3 regions of the Achromobacter sp. D7-1 genome follow, and region 1 is predicted to be linked to each of the others. Evidence: predicted binding sites of a transcription regulator. Region 1 holds the regulator's gene; each other region holds the start of a gene.
What was found. The regulator LexA, encoded in region 1, represses DNA repair genes until DNA is damaged. The targets are predictions, from matches to a motif close to ACTGTATNNNNATACAGT.

Region 2: the regulator LexA is predicted to act here: its motif matches at 1,360-1,377, upstream of imuA (translesion DNA synthesis-associated protein ImuA).
Region 3: the regulator LexA is predicted to act here: its motif matches at 1,126-1,143, upstream of recA (recombinase RecA).

What each region holds. Positions count from the first base shown of each region.
Region 1 is NZ_JCBAMT010000007.1:6,713-9,988, reverse strand. It holds gene AC6LKD_RS04795 (amino acid aminotransferase) at 1-1,135, shown strand, start outside; gene lexA (transcriptional repressor LexA) at 1,316-1,966, shown strand; gene lon (endopeptidase La) at 2,090-3,276, opposite strand, start outside.
Region 2 is NZ_JCBAMT010000031.1:53,762-57,037, reverse strand. It holds gene AC6LKD_RS15490 (Y-family DNA polymerase) at 1-671, opposite strand, end outside; gene imuA (translesion DNA synthesis-associated protein ImuA) at 601-1,305, opposite strand; gene AC6LKD_RS15480 (amino acid permease) at 1,523-3,058, opposite strand; gene ypfH (esterase) at 3,242-3,276, shown strand, end outside.
Region 3 is NZ_JCBAMT010000052.1:3,353-6,628, forward strand. It holds gene AC6LKD_RS20750 (sensor histidine kinase) at 1-203, opposite strand, end outside; gene AC6LKD_RS20755 (response regulator transcription factor) at 319-1,008, opposite strand; gene recA (recombinase RecA) at 1,240-2,304, shown strand; gene recX (recombination regulator RecX) at 2,439-3,122, shown strand; gene AC6LKD_RS20770 (hypothetical protein) at 3,209-3,276, opposite strand, start outside.

The DNA of each region.
Region 1 (3,276 bases):
ATACAACGCTGATACGCGTCCCGGTAAGGTGAATCTGGGCGTGGGCGTGTACTACGACGATCAGGGTCGCATTCCCCTGCTGGGCGCGGTGCGCAAGGCCGAGGCCGCCCGCATCGAAGCCGCCGCCGCCCGCGGCTACCTGCCGATCGAAGGCATCGCCGGCTACAACACCGGCGCGCAAGCCCTGTTGCTGGGCAAGGATTCGGCGCTGGCCGCCGCCGGCCGCGTGCTGACCACCCAGGCCCTGGGCGGAACCGGCGCGCTGAAGATCGGCGCCGACTTCCTGCGCCAGCTGCTGCCGACCTCCAAGGTCCTGATCAGCGATCCCAGCTGGGAAAACCACCGCGCCCTGTTCGAGCGCGCCGGCTTCGAGGTCGGCACCTATTCGTACTACGACGCCGCCACCCGCGGCCTGAACTTCGACGCCATGCTGGCCGACCTGAAGGCCGCCCCCGCCAAGACCGTCGTCGTGCTGCATGCCTGCTGCCACAACCCCACCGGCGTGGACCCCACCCCCGACCAGTGGAAGCAGATCGCCGCCGTCGTCAAGGAAAACAAGCTGGTCCCGTTCCTGGACATCGCCTACCAGGGTTTCGGCGACGGCCTGACCGAAGACGCCTCGGTCGTGCGCATGTTCGCCGATCTGGACCTGACCATGTTCATCAGCTCGTCGTTCTCGAAGTCGTTCTCGCTGTACGGCGAACGCGTGGGCGCGCTGACGGTCGTGGCCGGCAGCAAGGACGAAGCCACCCGCGTGCTGAGCCAACTCAAGCGCGTGATCCGCACCAACTACTCCAACCCGCCCACCCACGGCGGCACGGTGGTGTCGACGGTCCTGAACACGCCTGAACTCTTTGCCATGTGGGAAGAGGAACTGGCCGGCATGCGCGACCGCATCCGCGAGATGCGCAAGCAACTGGTCGACAAGATCAAGGAACACGGCGGCAAGCAGGACTTCAGCTTCGTGCTGCAGCAGCGCGGCATGTTCTCGTACTCGGGCCTGACCGCCGCGCAAGTGGATCGCCTGCGCGAAGAGCATGGTGTCTACGCCGTGTCCAGCGGCCGCATCTGCGTCGCCGCGCTGAACAGCGGCAACATCGACAAGGTCGCCAAGGGCATCGCAGCAGTGCTTTAAGACCACTTGCCGCGCACAGGCCTATCCGGGCCTGCCGCCAGGAACGGGACCTTCGGGTCCCGTTTTTCTTTTGGCGCGGGCCGGCTTTTTCTTTTGGCGCGGGCTGGCTTGCTTTTTTGCGCTGCGTCCCCCAGAATGGCGCTGTATATATGTACAGTCCGCTAGCACCGGATCATCGCCATGGCCAGCAAACTCACTGATCGCCAACAACAAATCCTGGACCTCATCCGGCAGACCGTCGCACGCACCGGCTTCCCGCCGACGCGCGCCGAAATCGCCCTGGCCCTGGGTTTCCGTTCCCCCAATGCAGCGGAAGATCACCTCAAGGCGCTGGCGCGCAAGGGCGCCATCGAACTGACGGCGGGCGCCTCCCGCGGCATCCGCCTGAAAGACGCCTCCCCCACTTCCACGCAAAGCTCGCTGCCGATGCCGGGCCTGGCGCAGTTACTGCTGCCCCTGGTCGGCCGCGTGGCTGCGGGCAGCCCCATCCTGGCCGCCGAGCACGTCGAACGCGAAGTCGGCGTAGACCCCAACCTGTTCGCTCAGGCGCCCGACTACCTGCTCAAGGTCCGCGGCATGAGCATGCGCGATGCCGGCATCCTGGAAGGCGACCTGCTTGCCGTAAAAAAGGCTTCGGAAGCCCGCAACGGCCAGATCGTGGTGGCTCGCCTGGGCGACGACGTCACGGTCAAGCGGCTGCAGCGCCAGAACGGCCACATCGAACTCCTGCCCGAAAACCCCGATTTCGAACCCATTGTGGTCGAAGCCGGCCAGGATTTTGCGCTGGAGGGCATTGCAGTAGGCCTGATCCGCACACACGCACTGCACTAGACCCCGGCGTTCTGCGTCCGCGCACTACGTAAAAAAACCCCGCCGATTTTCTTGGCGGGGTTTTTTGTTGAAGGCCCTGTCTTGGAGAAACGCCACCCGAGGGCGGCGTCCTCCAGGCGTTCATCAGTGCTTGAGCACCGGATCGGTCGAACCGGGTTCGGCAGGCTTGGCCACCAGGGGTTCCTTGACGGCCTCTTCCTCGGCCAGGGGCTCCGGCAGACGCTCCAAGGCCATTTCCAGCACCTTGTCGATCCAGCGCACCGGCACGATTTCAAGGTGGTTCTTGACGTTGTCCGGGATTTCCGCCAAGTCCTTGACGTTTTCTTCCGGGATCAAGACCGTCTTGATGCCGCCACGGTGAGCTGCAAGCAGCTTTTCCTTCAGGCCGCCGATGGGCAGGACTTCGCCGCGCAGCGTGATCTCGCCGGTCATGGCGACGTCGGCGCGCACCGGGATGCGCGACAAGGCCGACACCATGGCCGTGGTGATCGCGATACCCGCGGACGGACCGTCCTTGGGTGTCGCGCCTTCCGGCACGTGCACGTGCATGTCGTGCTTCTCGAAGACGCTGTCGGCAAAGCCCAGGCGGCGGGCGCGCGAACGCACCACCGTGCGGGCCGCTTCGACCGATTCCTTCATCACGTCGCCCAGCGAACCGGTGCGTTGGATGACGCCCTTGCCCGGCATGTCCGCGACTTCGATCGTCAGCAGATCGCCGCCGACTTCGGTCCAGGCCAGACCCGTCACCTGACCGATCTGGTTTTCCTTTTCGGCCATGCCGAAGGCGTAACGGCGCACGCCCAGGAAATCGCTCAGGTTGTCGCCCGTGACGTTGACCGGCTTGACCTCGACGGTCTTGCCTTCAGCCTTGGCGCGGTCGTTCTGGGTCAGCAACTGCTTGATGACCTTGCGGCAGATCTTGCCCACTTCGCGCTCGAGCGCACGCACGCCGGCTTCGCGGGTGTAGTAACGCACGATGTCGCGCAGCGCGCTGTCGTCGACCGTGAGTTCGCTATCCTTCACGCCGTTGTTCTTCATCAGCTTGGGCAGCAGATGGTCGCGGGCGATGTGGATCTTCTCTTCCTCGGTATAACCCGACAGGCGGATCACTTCCATGCGGTCCAGCAGGGCCGGCGGAATGTTCAGCGTGTTGCTGGTAGCCACGAACATCACGTCGGACAGGTCGAAGTCGACTTCGATGTAATGGTCCTGGAACGTGTGGTTCTGTTCCGGGTCCAGCACTTCGAGCAGCGCCGAGGAGGGATCGCCACGGAAATCCATGCCCAGCTTGTCGATTTCGTCGAGCAGGA
Region 2 (3,276 bases), on a different contig from region 1:
GCCTGGCCGTAGGCGGCGTCCAGGGCCTGGAGCAGTTCGGGGGCGCTGCGCCGTTGCAGGCCCGCGCGCGGCAGGGCGCGCAGGTCCGCCAGGGTATGGCAGCCGATGTCGTCGAGCCAGTCGCGGCGGGTCTGCGCCTGCGGCAGCAGGGTGAGCGGCAGGGCGTCCAGCCGCCGGGTCAGCGTGGGCAGGGTCAGGGTGCGCCGGGGCGCGCGCCGGCCGGGGCTGCGCGCCAGCAGCCAGGCGCCGGCGGCGGTGGGCGCCATGCCTAGCGAGGCGCGCAGGTCCAGCGCGTGCAGGGTGGCGGCCACCCTGCGGTGCAGGGCCTTCGGACCGCGGAAGAACATCAGGCTGGCGCCTACGTTCAGGAGCAGGGTGTCGCCGTCGGCCAGCGCGACTTCAGGGGTGTATTGCAGCAAGGCCAGCGCCGCGCCCTGTAATGCTTCGGCCTCGGCCTGGACATCGCGGGGCAGCAGCTCGACCTCGGGGGCGATGGCGGCCGCGCCCGCGCGGCGCATGCCCGGCTTGACGCCGGCCCGGCGGGCGGCGGGCGTCAGGGCGGCGACGCGTTCCTGTTCCAGGACCGCGAACGCCTGCCCCTCAAGCGGCCAGTGCGGGCGCAGTGCGTCCAGCGGCAGGCAGCGCAGGAAGGCGGCGATCCAGAGGCGCATGGCGGGGAGTAACAGGTGTGGTGGCGCCCGATTCCAGGCCCACGTATAGCGGGGTGTCGCAGGCAGGCCCGCGGCGCTTCAGGATGTGCACGGACAGGCCGCCCGCGGCCGGCGCAAGCGCCAGCCGCAAGGGGGCGGGCGTGGCGTTCTGCGCCGCGCTGCTGGGGCGCACGGCGATGAACAGCAGGTCGCTGGCCTGGGCGGCCAGGTGCAGGCGGCGCAGGGATTCGGGGCGCACGTGGGGTAGCCAGCAGATCAGGGCGCCACAGCTGCCGTTCTTCAGGATCTGTTCGGCGGCCCAGAGCGCGTCCACGGGTTTTTCCGGCGCGACCCAGAGCAATTGGCGCGGATCCAGTCGCCAGCTCATCCAGCTGGCGATGTGGGGCGCGTGCGGCGGCTGCACCAGGGCGATGGCGCGGCGTGTTTCCAGCTGGGCCAGCGCCGGACGCAGCAGGCGGATTTCGCCGATGCCGGGGTGCGGGGCCATCAATTCGATCAGGGAACCCAGCGGCCAGCCGCCGTCCGGCAGCTCGGCGGACAGGGCGGCATGCCCGGTGGGCAGGGTGCGGGCGGCGCTTTGGGCCAACTGGGTGGCGCGCCACAACGCGGGATGGATACGTTCTGGGGACTGCATGGCAATCGGTTCCTGGATGGCAGGAACCGGGGTAGTGGCCGATGCATCATTATAGCTGTATGTATATACAGTAGTTAAAAGGGGCGGAGCGTGCCGCGAATAGTTTTGCGCCGGTAACGCCGTGGCCCAAAAGAAAACCCACCCGTACACCTTTCGATGCAGAGGGGTGGGCCGTGTTGAGTGCGATGTTAGTCGCTTCAGGCACGCGGATCCACGGTCAAGCCCGGGCGTTCTCCGCAGTAGATACCGAGGTCTCCGTCCCCGCCGCGCGATCCAGATCCAGCCCATAAAACCGCATATCCTCGTACCGGATCCAGTGCGACTTGCGCACCAGCCGGTGGCCGATCCACAAGGCCAGGAACAGCGGAATCGCCAGGTAGGTGGAGATCACGCCGATCCAGTCGATGCGGTCCTGCAGGAAGGCTTGGTAGTTCTGGCCCAGCGTGACCAGCAGGCACAGGACGAAGGCGAGCAGGGGGCCGAAGGGGAACAGGCCGGCCTTGTAGGGCAGGTCGGCGGTGTCGTAGCCGTGCTTCACATAGCCCTGGCGGAAGCGGTAATGGCTGACGGCGATGCTCAGCCACACGATGAATTCGGTCATGCCGGCGAAGTTCAGCAGCCAGATGTAGACCGCCTTGGGGCTGTATACCAGGCTGAACAGGCACAGGCAGGCCAGCAGCGCGGTGGCCATCAGCGCGTACAGCGGCACGCCGCTGCGAGTGACGCGCCGGAACAGGGCGGGCGCCTGGCCTTCCACCGCCATGTTGAACAGCATCCGCGTCGCCGCGTACATGCCGGAATTGCCGGCCGACAGCACCGAGGTCAGGATCACCGCGTTCATCACCGTGGCCGCCGACAGCAGCCCCGCGTGCTGGAATACCAGCGTGAAGGGGCTGACCGCGATGTCTTCCACTTCGTTGCGCAGCAGTTGCGGGTCGGTATAGGGCAGCAGCAGGCCGATGATCAGGATGGCCAGCACGTAGAACAGCAGAATGCGCCAGAACACGTGGTTGATCGCGCGCGGCACGTTGCGGCGGGGGTTCTCGGATTCGCCGGCAGCCACGGCCACCAGTTCGGTGCCCTGGAACGAATAGGCCACCACCATTGCCACGCCCACCCAGGTGGCCGCGTTGCCCACGAAGGGCGCGTCGCCGATGGTCCAGTTGGCCAGGCCTACCGTGGTGCCGCCGTGGATGATGCCGACCAGCATCGCCAGCCCGACGCCGATGAAGCACAGCACGGCGACGACCTTGATGATGGCGAACCAGTATTCGGCCTCGCCGAAGCTGCGCGCGGAGAAGGCGTTCAGGCCGAAGGTCAGGGCCAGGAAGGCCACGCTCCAGATCCAGCCGGGCGTGTCGGGGAACCAGTACGCCATGACCAGTTGCGCGGCGACCACGTCCACCGCCACGACCGTGGCCCAGCTGATCCAGAAGTTCCAGCCCAGCGCAAAGCCGAAGCCGCCATCCACATAGCGCGAGGCATAGGTGCAGAAGGAGCCCGATACCGGCATGAAGGTGGCCAGTTCGCCCAGACTGGTCATGATGAAGTAGACCATCAGGCCGATGGCCAGGTAGACCATCAGCGCGCCGCCCGGGCCGGCCTGGGCGATGGCGGCGCCGGAGGCCACGAACAGGCCGGTGCCGATGGCGCCACCTAACGCTATCATCGTGAGGTGGCGCGCCTTGAGCACGCGATGCAGCTGGTTCTGGCTGGCAGGCGTGGCGCCGGATTCTGTCGTCGGAGTTTGCATTGCTGGGTAGGTGGTTGCCGGGGCGGCGGACCCATCAGGCACGGGCATGCGGGCCTGCCCGCCGGGCAACGCCGCAAGCCAGCCGGTCCGTGGCGGTGCGGCAAAGGTTGCTTCAAGGCGCGCATTTTACAATGCGGCTATTCCGGGGCTGTTCGGCGGCCCCAGCCAGCACGGAGCGGTTTCATGGCGTCTTCCTCTTCTATCGAATTCCTTCCCGA
Region 3 (3,276 bases), on a different contig from region 1:
TCGGTCTCGTCGGCGTGCAGCACCTCGCGTGCGGTGTCGGTCATCTTCAGCACGGCCCGGCCGTCCTGCGCGTGGACCTGCAGGGTCAGGACGTGGAGGTTGTTGGCCAGCGCGCGGTCGTAAGGCACGTTGGCGATGTTCTGGGCCACCACGTAGGTGATGGCCACGCTCATGGGCCACAGGAGGAATAGCGGCGCCAGCATCCAGTCCAGGATCTCGCCCAGCAGGGAGCGCTGCGGCGGCGCGAAGCTCGGACCCTTGGCCCCCGCCCGCATGACATCCAGTGCTTCCTGGTTCAGCGCTTCCGGCGGCGCCGCTTCAGCTTGCGAGGTACGCCGCACCCTGGTCCCGCTCAAGACAGTAGCCCAGGCCGCGCACGGTCACGATCTTCACGCCGCTGGGTTCCAGCTTCTTGCGCAGGCGGTGGACGTAGACCTCGATGGCGTTGGTGCTGACCTCTTCGCCCCATTCGCACAGGTGGTCGACCAGCTGGGTCTTGCTGACCATGCGGCCGCTGCGCGTCAGGAGGATCTCGAGCAGGCTGACTTCGCGCGCCGACAGGTCCAGGGTCTGGTCGTCGACCATGGCGACGCGGCCTGTCTGGTCGAACAGCAGGCGGCCGTGCTTGATCATGGTGGCGCCGCCGCCCGCGCCGCGCCGGGTCAGGGCCCGCACGCGGGCCTCGAGCTCGGATAGCGCGAAAGGCTTGGCCATGTAATCGTCGGCGCCCAGGTCCAGGCCCTTGACGCGCTGCTCGATGCTGTCGGCCGCCGTCAGGATGAGCACCGGCAGGGCGGAGTTGCGGGCGCGCAGGCGCCGCAGCACTTCCAGCCCGGCCAGTTGCGGCAGGCCGAGGTCCAGGATGAGCAGGTCGAACGCCTGGGCCGCCAGCGCTGAATCGGCCGCCAGCCCATCGCGCACAGCGTCCACGGCGTAGCCATTGTGGCGCAACGAACGGGACAGGCCGTCGGCCAGGATGCTGTCGTCTTCGGCGATCAGGATGCGCATGGGCTACAGTGAGAAAAGACCCCGCGGCGCAAAGGGGACAAAACGCCGGGTTCGTCTGGCATTCTGGCATAGGGCGCCATGCTTGCCACTCAGGGTATACGTGCAAAACACTGGCACACTGGTTTTATGTACAGTATAATCCGATGCCATAATCTGACCCGTTGCTCAAAGCACCCGCCTAAACCTGCGGCACTTCCCTAGACACCAGATACGTTACAGACAGGACTCTACATGGACGACAAAACCACCAAGGCCGCCGCATCGGAAAAGGCCAAGGCGCTTGCCGCCGCGCTTTCGCAGATCGAAAAGCAGTTCGGCAAGGGCTCGATCATGCGCTACGGCGACAACGATGTTTCGCATGACATCCAGGTGGTTTCCACGGGCTCCCTGGGGCTGGACATCGCGCTGGGCGTCGGTGGCCTGCCGCGTGGCCGCGTGGTTGAAATCTACGGTCCGGAATCCTCGGGCAAGACCACGCTGACCCTGCAAGTGGTCGCTGAAATGCAAAAGCTGGGCGGCACCTGCGCCTTCGTCGACGCCGAACACGCGCTGGACGTGCAATACGCCTCCAAGCTGGGCGTGAACCTGGCCGACCTGCTGATCTCGCAGCCGGACACGGGCGAGCAGGCCCTGGAAATCACCGATGCGTTGGTGCGCTCCGGTTCGGTTGACCTGATCGTCATCGACTCGGTGGCCGCGCTGGTGCCCAAGGCCGAAATCGAAGGCGAAATGGGCGATTCCCTGCCCGGCCTGCAAGCCCGCCTGATGAGCCAGGCGCTGCGCAAGCTCACCGCCACCATCAAGAAGACCAACTGCATGGTCATCTTCATCAACCAGATCCGCATGAAGATCGGCGTGATGTTCGGCAACCCCGAAACCACCACCGGCGGCAACGCGCTCAAGTTCTACGCCTCGGTGCGCCTGGACATCCGCCGCATCGGTTCCATCAAGAAGGGCGACGAGGTCGTCGGCAACGAAACCCGCGTCAAGGTCGTGAAGAACAAGGTCGCGCCGCCGTTCAAGCAGGCCGAATTCGACATCATGTACGGCGCCGGCATCTCGCGCGAAGGCGAAATCATCGACCTGGGCGTGGCCGCCAACGTCGTGGACAAGTCCGGCGCCTGGTACAGCTACAACGGCAACCGCATCGGCCAGGGCAAGGACAATGTCCGCGAGTACCTGAAAGAGCACAAGGCACTCGCCATCGAAATCGAGAACCGCGTCCGCGAGAACCAGGGCATCGTCAGCCGCGCGGCCGAGTTCGTGCCGACCGCGGAAGACACCGCCGAAGAGTAATCGGATCGGGGGCGGGCCTTGCGCAGCGGATTCATATCTGCCGCCAGCGGCCCGCATATCTCGTCGGGGCAGCCCGAACATGTGCGGCAGGCGCCAGGACGGGCCTGCCGTTATGCATAGCAAGCAGGATACGCATGAGCTGGAAACCGCCGCCCGCTACAGCCGAACGCCTACGCGCCAAGCTGGACGATGAATTCGAAACCGTGGCCAAGCCCCAGGGCTTGCGCCGCACGTCGGATGCGCGCCGCGAGCAGGAAGTGGAATCCGGCGAGGCGCCGGATTCATGGAGCCGCAGCTCGGAAGCGGGCAGTGTGCGGCGCGGGCGCCGCGCCGCTGCGGCCGAGGACGGCCCGGATGCCGATGGACAAACAGCCCGCAAGGGGCCTTCGTTGAAGATGCGGGCCGTAGGCTATCTGTCGCGACGTGAACATGCCCGCGAGGAATTGGCGCGCAAGCTTGCCGCCCACGCCGAGGATCCGGCCGAGGTCGAGGCCGTGCTCGATGCCCTGGAAAAGGAAGGCTGGCTGTCCACCGAGCGTTTTGCGCAAAGCCTGGTCCATCGGCGCGCCGCGCGCCAGGGGGCGGCGCGCATCGTGCAGGAATTGCGCCAGCACGGGGTGGACGACAACCAGGTCGCCGAATTGCGCGAACAGCTGCGGGCCACCGAGTACGACCGCGCGCTGGAGGTCTGGAAGAAGCGCTTTAGCGCCAAGCCGGAAGACCGTGCGGCCTATGCCAAGCAGGCCCGCTTCCTGGCCAGCCGCGGCTTTGCGCATGACGTGATCCGCCGGATACTGGGCGAGGGCGACGAGGATTGAGCAGCCCTGTTCAGGGCTTGTCCGTATGCCTATGAAAATCCGTCGCGGCGGATTCTCCAAAAGCGAGCCGGCGGGCGGGGCGGGCCTTATTCCTGGATGGCAGACAGGAAGTCCGGGTCCTTGGCCAAGGCTTCGGTGCTGAGCCGTATCGAAT